3 regions of the Pyruvatibacter sp. HU-CL02332 genome follow, and region 1 is predicted to be linked to each of the others. Evidence: predicted binding sites of a transcription regulator. Region 1 holds the regulator's gene; each other region holds the start of a gene.
What was found. Region 1 encodes LexA, which represses DNA repair genes until DNA is damaged. Its sites were predicted from a motif close to TGTTCNNNNTGTGTTCNG; they were not measured.
Positions count from the first base shown of each region.

Region 2: a site for LexA is predicted at 2,297-2,314, ahead of ABXH05_RS12155 (single-stranded DNA-binding protein). Genes of this name have one in related genera too.
Region 3: a site for LexA is predicted at 2,698-2,715, ahead of ABXH05_RS07685 (YifB family Mg chelatase-like AAA ATPase). Genes of this name have one in related genera too.

Region 1 is NZ_BAABWK010000002.1:471,663-477,327, forward strand. It holds gene ABXH05_RS13000 (divergent polysaccharide deacetylase family protein) at 1-406, opposite strand, end outside; gene ABXH05_RS13005 (anthranilate synthase component II) at 767-1,369, shown strand; gene trpD (anthranilate phosphoribosyltransferase) at 1,366-2,385, shown strand; gene trpC (indole-3-glycerol phosphate synthase TrpC) at 2,388-3,173, shown strand; gene ABXH05_RS13020 (GNAT family N-acetyltransferase) at 3,302-3,709, shown strand; gene moaC (cyclic pyranopterin monophosphate synthase MoaC) at 3,706-4,194, shown strand; gene lexA (transcriptional repressor LexA) at 4,432-5,145, shown strand; gene ABXH05_RS13035 (ComEC/Rec2 family competence protein) at 5,436-5,665, opposite strand, start outside.
Region 2 is NZ_BAABWK010000002.1:296,748-302,412, reverse strand. It holds gene ABXH05_RS12165 (DUF2269 family protein) at 1-307, opposite strand, end outside; gene ABXH05_RS12160 (SDR family oxidoreductase) at 304-1,614, opposite strand; gene ABXH05_RS12155 (single-stranded DNA-binding protein) at 1,654-2,151, opposite strand; gene ABXH05_RS12150 (GNAT family N-acetyltransferase) at 2,469-2,996, shown strand; gene uvrA (excinuclease ABC subunit UvrA) at 2,993-5,665, shown strand, end outside.
Region 3 is NZ_BAABWK010000001.1:1,615,305-1,620,969, forward strand. It holds gene ABXH05_RS07670 (BON domain-containing protein) at 1-509, shown strand, start outside; gene ABXH05_RS07675 (transglutaminase family protein) at 581-1,492, shown strand; gene gshB (glutathione synthase) at 1,668-2,609, shown strand; gene ABXH05_RS07685 (YifB family Mg chelatase-like AAA ATPase) at 2,853-4,385, shown strand; gene ABXH05_RS07690 (PAS domain-containing hybrid sensor histidine kinase/response regulator) at 4,532-5,665, shown strand, end outside.

The DNA of each region.
Region 1 (5,665 bases):
GGCGTGAAACCGGCCCGTAGGGCAGGAAGCTGAGCGTGACCTCGGTGGGGAGACGCAGCGCATGCGCTGAACGATCCGGTACAACCCCCAGATCGTCGATCATCAACGCAATGGCAGGGCGATTGTCGCGTGTCAGACCCGGATCGATCGCAGCTGTTGTAAGCGGCACAAGGCCTGTCTTACCGGATGCCACTACCAGCGGCGGGATTTCGGCTGGAAGCATAATCTGAGAAAAGACCATCCTTGGCGGCGCATCCTTCAACGCGCGCTTCCCGGCTGCAATCTGGACCGGAGCACCAGATACGCTGCCAACAGCGACCACGTAGTCGCCAGGTAAATCTTGAGGCGTCATCCAGGACGTGACATCCACGCGCGGCGCATAAAACGACACCGCGAGCAGCGTCATGCCCAATAGCATTCCCGTTGCAAAGGCCATGGGCGCGCGCAGCTTTGCTGGTACGCTGAATGCGTGCCGGAAGCGGTCGCTAATTGGTTTTGCCTGCGCCACCTGCGCTCCTGCCCGATTTACGGCACATTATGCGCCTTAACCACTTATTAACACTATATGTTGTGGCGGTAAACGCGCTGATTGGCCAAAAACCGCAGAAAGCTGGGGATATGTATCTCCTCTCTAGTTTCCATGCGGAAAAGCGCGGCAGAGGTGCAGCGTCAGAGGACCGGTTTTCTTGCCTAATTGGCTGGATGGCCCCTATATGTCGCGCACATGTTTTTCGCGGGCTTTCACTCTTTTCAGGACACTTAGGTGATGCTGCTACTCATCGATAACTACGACAGCTTTACCTATAACCTCGTGCACTTCCTTGGAGAGCTTGGTGCGGACGTCCAGGTAGTCCGCAATGACAAGATCACCGCCGACGAGGCGCTGGCCATGAAGCCGGAGGCGATCGTTCTGTCACCAGGCCCGTGCGACCCGGACAAGGCGGGCATCTGCCTGGAACTCACTGAAAAAGCCGCCGGCAAGGTGCCCCTGATGGGCGTGTGCCTTGGGCACCAGACTATCGGCCAGGTCTTTGGCGGTAAGGTCGTGCGTGCACCAACACTGATGCATGGCAAGATGAGCAAGGTGCATCACACCGGCAAAGGTCTGTTCAAGGGCCTGAATGATGATTTTGACGCAACGCGCTATCACTCATTACTCGTAGATCGTGACACCCTGCCGGATGAGCTTGAAATCACTGCAGAAACCGATGACGGCATCATCATGGGTGTGCAGCACAAGACCCAACCAGTCCATGGTGTGCAGTTCCATCCAGAGAGCATCGCATCGGAACACGGGCACGCCCTTTTGAAAAATTTTCTCGATATTGCTGCGCATTTCAATGAGGCGCGGGAAACGGAACCAGCATGAGCGACTTCAAAACCATTCTGGCCCATGTGGGTGCGGGCAATGCGCTGGACGCCGCCCACGCTAAGTCGGCCTTCGAATTCATCATGTCCGGCGAAGCATCACCGGCGCAGATTGCTGCCTTCCTGATGGCGCTGCGCGTGCGTGGTGAAACAGTGGATGAGATCACCGGTGCGGCTGGCGTCATGCGTGAAATGGCGCTGCATGTGCCCGCGCCGGCAGATGCCATTGATACCTGCGGCACCGGCGGCGACGCTTCAGGCACCTACAACATTTCCACCGCTGTTGCCTTTGTGGCTGCAGGCGCAGGCGTCAAGGTGGCCAAGCACGGCAACAAGGCCCTGACGTCCAAGTCCGGCTCAGCGGATGTCTTGCGTGCACTTGGCGTCAAGCTGGAGCTTGGCCCGGATGCCATTGCGCGGTGCATTGAGACCGCTGGCCTAGGCTTTATGTTTGCTCCGCAGCATCACGCCGCGATGAAACATGTGGGCCCAGTCCGAACGGAACTGGGTACGAGAACTATTTTCAATCTGCTTGGCCCCCTCTCAAACCCAGCGGGCACCAAACGGCAACTCGTCGGCGTGTTTGCGCGCGAATGGTGTGAACCTTTGGCACATGTGCTGCAGAACCTTGGAGCCACTCACGCGATCATCGCCCATGGATCTGACGGTCTGGATGAACTCACAACAACCGGTGTCAGCTATGTCAGCGAATTGTCTGACGGCGTGGTGCGCAATTATGAAGTGACGCCGGAAGATGTTGGCCTGACACGTGCTGACCCCAAGGCGCTTGTCGGCGGAGACGAGAGCGAGAATGCCGAAGCCCTGCGTGCTCTTCTGGACGGCCAGTCCGGTGCCTATCGTGACATTGTTGTTCTCAATGCTGCCGCAGCACTCAAGGTTGCAGGCAAAGCTGAGACACTTCAGGTGGGTGCCAAACAGGCCGAAGCAGCCATTGATGACGGCAAAGCAAAGGCTGCGCTTGATGCACTTATCGCATCGAGCAATCAGGCAGAGTGAAAATGGACATCCTTTCCCAGATTGCGGCGTACAAGCGCGAGGAAATTGCTGCTGCCAAGCAAGCGATACCAATGGCTGAACTCGAGAAGCAGGCGGCAGACGCCCCAGCAGTGCGCCCGTTCGCCAAAGCGCTTGAGACCGCGCAGTCATCAGGCTACGGGCTGATTGCCGAAATCAAAAAAGCAAGCCCGTCAAAAGGCCTCATCCGTGCTGACTTTGATCCGCCCGCCCATGCCAAGGCATACGAAGACGGAGGCGCAACGTGCCTGTCCGTTCTCACGGATGCTCCGTCCTTTCAAGGCAAGCCGGACTATCTGGTTGCCGCGCGCAACGCCTGTTCCCTGCCGGTATTGCGTAAGGACTTTATGTTTGAGCCTTACCAGGTAGCTGAAGCCCGCGCGATGGGGGCTGACTGCATCCTCATCATCATGGCTTGCACGACGGATGCCGAGGCCGCAGACCTTGCCGCTGCAGCGCGCGACCATGGTATGGACGCCCTGGTTGAGGTGCATGACGCCGATGAACTTGCCCGCGGGCTCAAGCTCGACTGCCGGATGATTGGCATCAACAACCGCAATCTGCGGACGTTTGAGACGACGCTGGCGACAACAGAAGAACTGGCACCGAAAGTCACAGGTGACAGGTTTGTTGTGGGTGAAAGCGGCATTGCAAACCACAACGATGTCTTGCGTCTTGCCAAGGCCAATGTGCGCACCTATCTCGTCGGCGAAAGTCTGATGCGGCAGGCTGACGTGGCCGCCGCAACTCGTTCGCTTTTGAAAGGATAAGATCCATAGCTCACAAGCCCCTCCCAGAAGGTTACGCCATTCGTCAGGCCCATATAGCCGAAGCGCCTCAACTGCCGGAGATTGAAGACCGTGCAGGAGTACTCTTTCTAGAGTCGAACCACCCTGAGGTGAATGGGCACGAGGCAGGCTCTCCCCAATTGTTCCGTGCACATATCAATCAGAATCTCTGTTTCTTGATGGTCGATGCCGCCGATACACCCATTGGGTTTGCAACATGCGGTGTTCTGGACAGGGCGTTGCACTTGTATGAGTTGGCAATGGTACCTGAACACGGCGGCAGGGGATTGGGCAAAGCACTGATTGAGACAGTCTGCGCTGAAGCTAAGTCGCGCGGACTTGATGCTGTCACTCTTTCGACTTTCACAGACGTTGCATGGAATGGACCATTCTACGAGCGGGTTGGCTTCCGCACTCTTGATGATGACGAGCTATCGCCTGGCCTGCATCTGGTAAAGAACCATGAGGCCGACATAGGCCTCACTCATCGCTGCATCATGCGTCGGGAAATCAAATGACCAAGGATGCCCTTACCCATCTGGATGACCAGGGCAACGCAGCCATGGTGGATGTATCCGGCAAGGCCGTCACAGCACGTGAAGCTGTAGCCGGCAGCCGTATCACTATGTCAGCAGAAGCATTTGAAGCTTTGACAAGCGGTACGTCTCCAAAGGGTGACGTTATGGCGGCCGCCCGCATTGCCGGCATTATGGCCGCAAAAAAGACCAGTGACCTTATTCCGCTGTGTCACCCGCTGCCTCTGTCAAAAGTCGCTGTCACGCTGGAAACACGGCCGGATGAGCTAGCCGTTGATGTGACAGCAACAGCCCGCACAAGCGGACAAACCGGCGTCGAAATGGAAGCGCTCACGGCGGCAACGGTGGCAAGTCTGACGCTCTATGACATGCTCAAGGCCGTGGATAAGGCCATGACCATTGGCAATGTCCGGCTGCTAAAAAAGTCTGGCGGAAAGTCCGGAACCTTTGAGCGTGTTGAGGACTGACGCGACCTAAGCCCCACCATCTGCCCTTTTTGCGCTTGACGGAAATTGAGAACCAAAATAGAACATTTGAACCGTTTCGGTTTTGTTCTGATTTGATTTGATTCTGGAACGAAACCGCAACTTGGATGCGCTGGCATGCGGGCCGGCGCGCTGTATACAGATTGTGTGGCTGAACCTTCTCTTTTCGGAAGGTGCATGCTCCGCAATCACGCAAGAATTGCGGGAAGGGGTTCAGTCATGCTGACGCGCAAACAGCACGAGCTTTTGACATTCATACATGAGCGGATTCGCGAGACAGGTGTTTCGCCTTCTTTTGATGAAATGAAGGAAGCGCTGGATCTGAGGTCCAAATCCGGTATCCATCGCCTTATTACCGCGCTGGAGGAACGAGGTTTCATCCGGCGGATGCCGCACCGAGCCCGCGCCCTGGAGGTTGTAAAACTTCCTGAGTCAGCTGCTCCGCAATCAACACCTGCCAAGCGCGGATTCTCGCCGAGCGTCATCCAAGGCAGCCTGTCTGAGCCAGCACCGCTTCCAGACAATCACCATTCAGTGCCAGAAGGTGGGGATGCGCTCACCCTTCCGCTTGTTGGACGAATTGCGGCTGGTACACCTATTGAGGCGCTTCAGGACGACTCCAACCATGTGGGTGTTCCTGCAAGCTTGCTGGGCTCCGGCGAGCATTACGCTCTGGAGGTCAAGGGTGACTCGATGATCGATGCGGGTATTTTTGATGGCGACATTGTTGTCATTCAACGCGCAGACACCGCCAGCTCGGGTGAAATTGTGGTGGCGCTGGTTGATCAGCACGAAGCAACGCTCAAACGCCTGCGCCGCAAGGGCGATACCATTGCCCTTGAAGCCGCTAACCCGGCCTATGAGACACGGATTTTTCCGTCAGACCGAGTAAAGGTTCAGGGCAAACTCGTTGGCCTGATGCGCAGGTACTAATCCCCTGCTCACTTCTAGATGTGTTTCAGCGCGGTCTCGATTCCTTGCAGACGGCGCTCAAGCTTGTCGATTGATTTTGCGCGGGCTGACAGATCGCTCAGATGTGCTTCAATCCGCAGCAGAACCTCAGTCATATCCTTCACCGGATCACCACTTGAAGGCCGAATTGGCTGGGGTGTCCTGCGTTTGAATGGATTAAGTGATGGCATTGATCCCTCCGAACATCCTTGTGTTCCTGCCTACTCACACAATCCAAGTCTATTCAGGCGGATTTGTGTCAGCCTAAATCCTCAAGGCCTGCAACGGGTCCAGGGACGGATGCCAGACACATCACACGCAGTTACGATGCGAACCCCCATCGGCATGTGCGCATCAGCGTAAAGCGCATGTGAACCGCGCCTCTGCAATGCACTCCTGTCGATTATGACCGGCACACGACAAGCCACAGGTGCATATGTGTCGGTCACAATGACCTTTGCCTCGCCACAGTCTTCGATCAGGCCACGCCAGGTTCGGGGCA
Region 2 (5,665 bases), 170 kb from region 1:
AGACAACCGGCAGCCAGCAACATCCGATAAGTGCATAAAGGGCATAGGTCGCGAGGAGCCACTCATCCAGCAGGCTGTAGCCCGCTAGCACAGCGAGTGCGATGCCGCTAACCGGCTGCACCACGACTGCGGTTGCCGTGAAAAGAAAATCCGCAACAACGACAATGCGTCCGACCCTGGCAATGACAATTGGGCTGCCGGTGCGATGCGCCATGAACATGAAAAAGGCGATGCCCAGCCCGGTTCCAAACAGCACAGCCGCGCTGAGGATATGTATCCACTTCCAGACCAGAAACGCATCCATCATCGCCGCGCTCCTGACGCAGCGAGAACAAGTGTAGCGCCAATGATCGGCAGAACCTTCAAAAGCGGCCCGAGCGGATCAGCCCACATGTCCGGGGCCAGCAACGTCAGGCCGCCAATATAGCCAAGGCTCAGCAGTATCTGCGCTGCGCAGGGCCGCCACAGATCCCGCGCGGTGATCAACCAGACGCCAAGCATCACATCAAGACATGACGTGGCAATGATCGCTGCAAGTGTTGCCGTGCTGCCAACCAGTGCGGTCAGTGCAAGGGCTGCGTCGGCCTGGGCCGCGTGCGTGATGCCTGCCAGCGTGACTATGCCTGTCGCAATCCAGAAGAACGCCAGCAACACACGCAGTGCAATCAGCGGTGCAGCTAATCGTGCATCGCGCCGGTCCGCGCGGGAGGCTGGATCATGTGCAAGCGCCGTCCCGATGGGCTGGACCTTGAGACGGGTCGCCTCTTCAAAGGGAACATGATTTGCCGTGTTGGGCTTTTCAGTCTGCTTGAATGAAGTGGACCGCAATGCCGTCTCGACCCCCAGATAGCCAAGCAGGTCCGCTGCCAAGATGGCCGGCCGCATGGCCCACCCGGGAACAGCCAGAATACGAGCAGGCCCAAACCCCAGCCATGCGCGGATGGTCTGCACGATGTCGGCAAGGTCCTGAATCGCGGGGCCGGTCACCGCCAGCGTCAGGCGTGAGGGTGCGTTGGCGTCAGACAGTCTGAGGATGCCGTCGGTCAGGTCATCCATGGCGACAGGCTGAAACACGATGTTCGCCTGTTCGGGGATCACGACCAGACCAGGCAGCCCTGCCAGCATACGGACCATGGCCGTGCCGCCATAACACTCGCGGGCGACCACAAGCGATGGCTTGAGAATGATCCAGTCCGTGTCGAGCTCGGCCAGGTATTTGTCGGCAACGCGCTTCGACCTGGAATACTCGGTATCCACATCATCGTCTGCACCAAGTGCCGAAACATGGATGATGCGCCGGACGCCTGCTTTGAGAGCACCGTCAAAGAGCGCACAAGTCGCTGCGCCATGAATGGCGGCAGGATCATCTCTGGATGTCTTTTGAAGAACGCCTGCGCAGTTGACGAGCACATCGCAACCTTCCAAGCGGTCTGCCCAAATCTGCGGATCCGTATCAGTATTGAGATCGCAGGGCCGCCACTCGACAGTCGGGACAAGTCGGCGCCCCAGATCAAGGTCGCGGCCAAATCCAGTGACCTCGTGACCAGCCCGAACAAACCGGCGCGCAACATGGCTGCCAATAAAGCCATGCGCGCCGATTAGTCCGACTTTCATGAGGAAGTCACCTGCGTGGGTGCGAAAGGGAGCTGAGCGCTAGAACGGCACTTCGTCGTCGAAGTCGCCGCCGCCGAAATCATCACCGCCGCCAGCTGCCGCAGCTGCCGGACGGCCACCGCCACCACCGCCGCCTGATGCACCCATGCCCCCACCGGAGCCGGCACCCATGCCGCCGCTGTCGCCACGGCCATCAAGCATGGTGAGCGTCGAGTTGAAGCCCTGCAGCACCACTTCAGTTGAATAGCGGTCCTGACCGGACTGGTCCTGCCATTTGCGCGTCTGGAGCTGGCCTTCGAGATATACCTTCGAGCCCTTCTTCAGATATTGCTCAGCAATCTTCGCCAGGCCTTCCGAGAAGATCACGACGCGATGCCATTCCGTGCGCTCGCGGCGCTCACCGGAATTTCGGTCGCGCCAGCTTTCTGATGTCGCGATGCGCAGATTGACGATCGGTTTGCCGTCCTGCGTATGCCGCACTTCAGGGTCTGCGCCCAGATTGCCGATGAGGATAACTTTATTGACACTGCCTGCCATGGTGCGGGCCTTTCCTTGGAATGGTCGTCCTGGGTGCCTGCCGGAAGGTGCCGGTGACGTGCCAGGTTATTGAGTTGCGCGAAAGGTAGCCGATAATCACGCGGCCTGCCCCATCGCCGCGGATTTAATCCACAACAAATCGATATGTTCTTGCTATGTTCTTAGCATGCCGAATCGACTTGAGCCAGCAGTCTAAGCACACTGCGCGGCCCACCGCCTCCGCCACATCCAAAACCAACGGTTTCATCCAGAGTTTCAGCGCCTCCATGTCCCAAAGCTCCAACACAATTAGCAGCCCGCACGGCCTGCCTTTGCTGATGTCGGACCGTTTGCGGCTGGTGCCCTATGGTCTGGAACCAGCCACAGTCGATGCCTTTTGCCGCATAACGACGGATCCAGAGGTCTATTGGTGGCGCGACGAGCCTTACACGGCTGAAGCGCAGGCTGGGTATTTTGCCTCTGAGGCGTTTTTCGAAGACGCACCCAACGGCATGGGCTACTGGGCGGTGTTTCCAAAAGATACGGAAGCGCTACTGGGACAGGTGATCTTGCAGCCGCTTGAAGACAGCGGTCTGATCGAGATCGGCTGGCATTTTCTTGAAACAGGCCGCGGCCACGGATACGCCACAGAAGCGGCAGCGCGGCTGCTGTCTTATGGATTTGATACGCGGAACATTGACCCTATCTACGCAGTCATCCGCGCTGCAAATGAAGCCTCTATTCAGGTTGCCTTGCGCCTCGGCATGCGCCCGGATGGCCAGGGCACCTACTACGACAAACCGCATCTTCGTTTTCGTCTGACGCGGTCTCTTTACAAAAGCCAATCACAGGATGTGACCTCTTGACCGGACTTCGCAACATCACCGTTAAAGGCGCCCGCGAACACAATCTCAAAGGTGTCGATGTTGAACTGCCGCGCGACAAGCTGGTCGTCATCACGGGCCTGTCCGGCTCCGGCAAGTCATCTCTGGCTTTTGATACCATCTATGCGGAAGGCCAGCGCCGCTACGTAGAGAGCTTGTCTGCCTATGCACGGCAGTTCCTGCAGATGATGGAAAAGCCGGACGTCGACTACATCGAAGGTCTGTCACCGGCCATTTCAATTGAACAGAAGACGACGTCCCGCAACCCGCGATCCACCGTCGGCACTGTCACCGAAATCTATGATTACATGCGTCTGCTGTTTGCGCGTGTTGGCATTCCCTATTCACCGGCTACAGGTCTGCCCATCGAAAGCCAGACCGTCAGCCAGATGGTGGACCGGGTGCTGGCCCTCGAGGAAGGCACGCGGCTGTTCCTGCTCGCCCCGATGATCCGTGGCCGCAAGGGCGAATACCGCAAGGAGTTCGCGGACCTGCTCAAGCGCGGTTTCCAGCGTGTGAAGGTTGATGGTGAATTCTACGAGCTTGAAGATGTTCCCAAGCTCGACAAGAAGAAGAAACACGACATTGAAGTCGTCGTGGATCGGCTTGTCGTCCGCAAGGACATATCAGGCCGCCTGGCAGACAGTATGGAGACTGCGCTGCGGCTGGCTGAAGGCATCGCCATTGCCGAGTTCGCCGACGAAAAAGACGACGACGGCAATCCCCGTCAGCTCATCTTCTCAGAAAAATTCGCCTGCCCGGTATCTGGCTTCACGATTGAAGAAATCGAACCGCGCCTGTTCTCGTTCAACAATCCATTCGGGGCATGTCCATCCTGTGATGGCCTGGGCACGGAGCTGCAATTCGAGCCTGATCTGGTGGTGCCGGAACCTTCCTTGAGCCTGCGTCAGGGTGCGGTTGCGCCGTGGGCCAAGACGGGCACCACGTCGCCCTATTACACCCAGACATTGCAGGCGATGGTGGATCACTATGGTGGATCCATGAACGAAGCGTGGAGCGATCTGTCCGAGACACTGCGCAATGCCATTCTATTTGGCACCGGCAAGGAAGAAGTTGAGTTTCACTACGACGACGGCATCCGCTCTTACAAGACCAAGAAGACGTTTGAAGGTGTCGTTGGCAACATTCAGCGCCGATGGCGCGAAACGGATTCAGCCTGGATGCGCGAAGAACTGGCCCGCTTCCAGTCGGCCCATCCGTGTGAGTCCTGTGGCGGTAATCGTCTTAAGCCCGAAGCCCTCGCGGTCAAGATTGCAAAACTTCACATCAGCGAAGTCGCCGACTTTTCCATCCGCGAAGCCCATGAGTGGTTTTCCACCGTGGACAAGAGCTTCACCAAAAAGCAGAACGAAATTGCCGGGCGTATCCTGAAGGAAATCCGCGAGCGGCTTCGCTTTCTTGTAGATGTCGGCCTTGATTACCTTACCCTGTCGCGCGGCTCGGGTACGCTGTCGGGTGGCGAAAGCCAGCGCATTCGTCTTGCCTCACAAATCGGCTCCGGCCTCACCGGCGTTCTGTACGTGCTGGACGAACCGTCCATTGGTCTGCATCAGCGCGACAACACCCGATTGCTTGAAACCCTCAAGCGTCTGCGTGACATCGGCAATACGGTTATTGTCGTGGAGCACGACGAAGAAGCCATCATGGATGCGGATTATGTGGTCGATATGGGCCCCGGTGCCGGCGTCCATGGCGGAACGGTGGTGGCCGCGGGCACGCCCAAGCAGGTCATGCAGTCAGGCGAGAGTCTGACCGGCCAGTACCTCGTCGGCATGCGGCAGATCGAACTGCCACACGAACGTCGTCCGGTTGATGGTCGCAAGCTCACCATCAAGGGCGCGCGGGAAAACAACCTCAAGGATGTGGATGCCGACTTCCCGCTTGGGGCTTTCGTCTGCGTGACCGGCGTTTCCGGTTCCGGAAAGTCGTCGTTGCTGGTGGATACGCTTTACCCTGCCCTGTCACGCCGCCTGATGAATGCCCGCGCGCAGCCCGGTGCCCATGACAAGATTGAGGGCATCGAGTTCCTCGACAAGGTCATCGACATTGATCAGTCGCCCATCGGACGCACACCGCGCTCCAACCCTGCAACATACACAGGTGCCTTTACGCCGATCCGTGAATGGTTTGCCGGTCTGCCGGAAGCCAAAACGCGCGGCTACACCCCGGGCCGTTTCTCCTTCAACGTCAAAGGTGGCCGCTGCGAAGCCTGCCAGGGTGACGGCGTCCTCAAGATCGAGATGCACTTCCTCGCAGATGTCTATGTGCAATGCGATGTCTGCCATGGCGAGCGCTACAACCGCGAAACCCTGGAAGTGAAGTTCCGCGACAAGTCCATCGCGGATGTATTGGCTATGACGGTTGAGGATGGAGCGACCTTCTTCAAGGCCGTACCCGCCGTGCGCGACAAACTTGAAACCCTCAAACAGGTTGGCCTTGGCTACATCAAGATTGGTCAGCAGGCGACGACGCTTTCTGGCGGTGAAGCCCAGCGGGTGAAGCTGTCAAAGGAGTTGTCCAAGCGGGCCACGGGCCGCACGCTGTACATTCTGGATGAGCCGACCACCGGTTTGCATTTCCATGACGTGGCAAAGCTGCTCGATGTGCTGCATGAGCTGGTGGACCAGGGC
Region 3 (5,665 bases), on a different contig from region 1:
GGCTGCTGACGGATTTCAGCATTTCAGACATCAACTACGAAACCGATGTCACCAACGGCTCGGTCTACATTCTGGGCATTGGTCAGGACGCCGCCGAGATTGACCGCGTCGCAGCCCATGCGCGCGACATCAATGGCGTCAAACGCGTCGTGATGCACGCCATCACGGTAGACGATCATCGCCGCATGGCGGACGCCCGGCCACCCAGCGCTCCGGCGGTACAGCCATTTGAACGCCAACCGTCTGGCGATCGGCAGGGCCATACCCTGTCTGAAAGCAATGAAACAGCGGATCTGCTCACCGGCCAGCCGCCGCTGCGCACGGACATGTCGGCCTATGAGGATGCTGCGGCCATCGAAACCGCCAGTACCCAGCCCTCTTACTACTCAGCGCCTGCGCGCGAGCCGTATTATGAGCCCGCATACAGCCAGCCCGCCTCGTCCGGCCCGGTATCCCTCTCTCCGCAAAATCGCGGCATTGAGAGTCGCGACTTAGCGCCAATCAGATGAGGGCGCTATCATACACCCGTCGTGGTGACGTCGAGGCCCGGCGGCACCAGTTCTCTGCGGGAAAGCAATCCATGACGCCTGAGCTTGATCGCATTCTGCGCGCTGCCGGTGAGGCGGCTGACGATGCCCTGGACCTGGCGCACACAGCGCTGGCCCTTGGCGCTGCCGACATGCCTGACCTGGTGCTGGACCCCTATCACGCCCATCTCGCCCGCATCGTCAGCGACGTGGCGGCGCGCGCCAAAGCCCTTGAGACACCCGACGCCCAGTCGGCTGATCCCACACGGCGCGAGGCCGCCCGCACCCGCGCGCAGGCACAGGCTCTGGCAGACGTGATCGCCGGTGACTTTGGCTATGACGGCGACCGCGTGACCTATGACGACATGGCGAATGCCAATCTGGTGCGGGTGATTGATCGCAAGCGCGGCCTGCCGGTGGCGTTGGGTCTGCTCTACATCCATGCCGGGCGCGCCAATGGCTGGGCTGTGTCCGGCGTCAATTTCCCCGGTCATTTCCTGGTGCGCCTCAATGGCGTCGTGCAGGGTGGTCCGCCGCCTGTGATGATCGACCCGTTCTCCGGCGGGCAGGTGCTGGACGAGGACGCCATCACCTCGTTGCTGGCCCGGGTTCAGGGTCTTGAGGATGATCAGGACGACCCGAGCATGGCCGATCTTGAGCGCGCTTTGGCGCCTGTCTCAGCGCGCGCCGTTTTGTTACGGCTCCAAAACAATATCTATTCCCGCGCCTCTCAGGCCCGCGATCTCACCCGGGCCGACGCCATCCTGTCCCGCATGACCGCCATTGCGCCACGTGATCCGGCGCTGTGGCTGGAGCGCGGCAGCCTTGATGGCGAGACGGGCAGTTTGATGTCCGCCCGCAAAGCCTATGCGCGCGCCGCCGAGCTGGCGCTGGCAGAGGGCCGTGGCCAGATTGCCCGCGAGGCCAAGTCCCGCGCCGACAAACTGCGTATGAGCCTGAACTAGTCTTCCAACGGGTCCCGAAACCGATGTTTGGCAGCGCATGCACAACGTTGCCCATTGACCTTGGGGGGCCGCACCCCGACATTCCGCCCGAACCAGAACACAACGCAAAATCTGGCCGGGCTTGAACCGGCCCCAGAAGAACCGGCCCAAGACAACCGGTGGAGCAGGGCGGCATATGACTCTCAAAGTAGCAATTCAGACGGACCCGGTAGCAGCCTTCGACATTCAGGGGGACTCAACCTTCCGCCTCGCGCTGGAAGCCCAGGCCCGCGGCCATGAGCTTTCTTATTATCTGCCACGTGACCTGTCGCTGCACGACGGCAAGGTGCTCGCCCACACACGACCGCTTGAGGTGCGTGACACGCAGGGTGATCATTTCACCCACGGCAACTCAGTTGTCACTGACATGCGCGATGTCGATGTGGTGCTCATGCGGCAGGATCCGCCCTTCGACATGAGCTACATCACCGCCACCCACATTCTGGATCACATCCACCCCCATACTCTGGTGGTGAACGACCCGACCCATGTCCGCAACGCACCGGAAAAGCTGTTTGTCACCGAGTTTGACGGTGTGATGCCACCGACCCTGATCTCGTCAAACGAGCAGGATATCAAGGCTTTCCGAGCAGAACATGGCGATATCATCCTCAAACCGCTCTACGGCAATGGCGGTGCGGGCGTCTTTCGCGTCAAAAAGGACGACGAGAACATGGCGTCGCTCCTTGAGATGTTCACCCAGATGTACCGTGAGCCATTGATCGCGCAGGCCTATCTGCCAGCCGTGCGCGCGGGCGACAAACGCATCATTCTGGTGGACGGCGAAATTGCCGGTGCAATCAACCGGGTCCCGGCTGCCGGTGAAAGCCGCTCCAACATGCATGTGGGTGGACGCCCAGAAGCAACCAAGTTGACAGATCGCGAGCGCGAGATCTGCGCCATCATCGGACCGGAGCTCAAACGGCGCGGTCTGATCTTTGTCGGCATTGATGTCATTGGCGACTACATGACCGAAATCAACGTCACCTCACCGACGGGGCTGCGCGAGATCGAACGCTTCGACGGCACCAATATCGCCGCCATGATCTGGGATGTCATCGAAGCCAAGCGGGCCTGAGGCACCGTCTGACACGCCCTTAAGGCTGCCCAATTTCGTTCCATTCGTTAACGCCAAAGGTTAACATACTCCCATCAAGAAGAACGTGCGTTCCTATAATGTTCGTGTTACGGTCCATTTTACAGAAGTGGATTGGGGATAATCCTACTCGGTTGTCAAGTTGACCTCGACTTGCGGAACATTTGCAGGCGACGTCTCAACGAGGCAGCTCGGCATTTAAATCCTGGGTGCGAGGGCAGGACGATGGTGGCGCGGATCAATACTGTCGCCTTTGAAGGCGTTGAGGCACGAGATGTAGGTGTCCAGGTCCAGATTTCGCCTGGCGTCCCCGCTTTCACCGTTGTGGGCCTGGGTGACAAGGCAGTTGCCGAAAGCCGCGAACGGGTACGCGCCGCTCTCACCGCCATCGGTCTGGCGCTGCCGCCCAAGCGCATCACCGTCAATCTGGCGCCCGCCGACCTTCCCAAGGAAGGCAGCCATTATGATCTGCCCATCGCCCTTGCCCTGATGACCGCTCTGGGCGTTATCCCGCAGGACGCCATGGATGGGTTGTGTGTGCTCGGCGAGCTTGGTCTGGACGGCAGCATTGCGCCGGTCACTGGTGCCTTGCCAGCCGCGATTGCTGCCAATGCAGCTGATCGCGGCCTTGTCTGTCCCGAGACCTGCGGGCCGGAAGCGGCCTGGGCCGGGGACATTGAGATCATTGCGCCCGCAACGCTTCTTGAGTTCGTCAATCACATCAAGGGTGTTCAGGTCCTGCCTGTGCCACGGCCCGGCACGCCGCCGCAGGTGGGCACGGTGCCAGACATGGCGGACATCAAGGGCCAGGAAACCGCCAAGCGTGCGCTCGAAGTGGCCGCCGCCGGGGCGCACAATCTGCTGTTCGTTGGCCCTCCGGGCGCGGGCAAGTCGATGCTGGCCAGCCGGTTGCCCGGCATTCTGCCGCCCATGACCCCCAAAGAGATGCTGGACGTCGCCATGGTGGCGTCCGTTGCCGGTGTTTTGGAAGGTGGAGCCCTCAGTCCCGATCGGCCTTTTAGGGCACCGCATCATTCAGCGTCCATGGCCGCCCTTGTGGGCGGTGGCATCAAGGCCAAGCCCGGCGAAGTCTCGTTGGCCCATAACGGCGTGCTGTTTCTCGATGAATTGGCCGAATTTGCCCGCCCGGTGCTTGATGCCTTGCGGCAACCCCTGGAAACAGGCTCTGCCGTCATCGCCCGGGCCAACCACCATGTGAGCTATCCGGCCCGCGTGCAGCTGGTCGCTGCCATGAATCCCTGCCGCTGCGGCTTTGCCAGTGAGCCCGGCTTGGCCTGCGGGCGCCTGCCGCGCTGTGCTCAGGACTATCAAACGAGGGTCTCAGGCCCGCTGATGGACCGAATTGACATCCAGCTTGACGTGCCACCGGTTTCCGCTGCCGACATGCGCCATGGGGTGGCCGGTGAACCAAGCGCTGCCATTGCGGCACGGGTCAAAGCCGCCCGCGAAATCCAGACACAGCGATATGCTGAGCTGACAGACGGACAGAACATCATCACCAACGCTCAGGCGGACGGTCGGGTGTTGGAAAAAGTTGTTCAACTGGATACGGCGGGCCTTGATCTGATGGACAAGGCAGCGGAGTCCATGCGCCTGTCCGCGCGCGGATATGTGCGCGTATTGCGTGTGGCCCGCACCCTTTGTGATCTTGAAGGTGGTGGTCCCGTGACCCGGGCCCATCTGGCTGAAGCCCTGAGTTTCCGCCGGGCGCCCGCGCAGACCATTGTTGCTGCGTGAGGCCGGTTGAGTGACCCAATTTGGCAAAAACGGCAGAATTGCTACGAATTTCGCTCCGAGTTAACGCGATCTTCAGGGGCCCATGACAATTCTAGGCAGATCGTCCGGACGCCGTTTTAGCGGCGGGTTTCAGGAGCTGCCGATTTATGCCTTTTGGCCTTCCCTCCAAATCTGGCCAGACACCGTCACGCCAGCACATGCCGGGTCGGCGTGGGACTGTGGCGCGCGCGTGGCTGGGCTCGCTTGGGGAAAGAACCAAAGCGTTGATCCGCAAGGCAACGGGCCTTGAAGGCGAGTATCGTGAACTCGTGTCCCTGCGCAGCGAAGCGCACCTGCTGCGCGGGCTTCTGGCTGGTCAGGCAGACATCATCTTCAGGCGCAATACCAGAGGCCAGCTGACATTCGTCAACGATGTGTTTTGCGATACGTTCGGCGTGACGCGCGAACAGGTCCTGGGCCGTCCATTCACCCCCCATGTAGATGCCAGCACCGGCGAAGGCCTCCTCGGCAAGGCGCCAACGGTTGAAGCTGCTCAGGGGGCCGGTGGCGCACAAAAGTTCCGCATCCGAACTGATCAGCGCATCAAGACGCTAGGCGGCTGGCGGTGGATTGGCTGGGAAGAGCTTCCGATCCGCGACGACAATGGCCGCCTGGTCGAAATTCAGTGCGCGGGCCGTGACATCACCGAGCGCAAGAACACCGAACGCGACCTCGCCCGGGCCCGCGATGAAGCTGAACAGGCCAATCAGGGCAAGTCCGCCTTCCTTGCCACCATCAGCCACGAAATCCGCACGCCGATGAACGGCATCATCGGCATCTCGGCATTGCTAAGCGAAACAACCCTGTCGCCGGAGCAGGCCAACTATGTGCAGGCCGTGCGGCGCTCCGGCCGTGCCTTGCTCCGCCTGATTGACGACATTCTTGATTTTTCAAAAGTAGAAGCAGGCCATCTGGAGCTGGAGCAACATCCCTTCTCCCTAGAGGAGATGGCGCAGGGCCTTGCGGAGCTTCTTGCGCCGCGCGCCCAGCAACGCGGCATCAGCCTGTCCACGGTTCTGGACCCCACCTTGCCCATGCAGGTCATTGGCGATCAGGGCCGCCTGCATCAGGTGTTTGCAAATCTCGTCGGCAACGCCATCAAATTCACCGACAAGGGCGGCGTCACGCTCGTGCTGCGGCGCGGACAGTCCCCGTCATCGGATGGCCAGACGGCCATTCTCGAAGCGCAGGTCATCGATACCGGCATCGGTATGGGTGAAGAAGACCAGCGCATCGTGTTT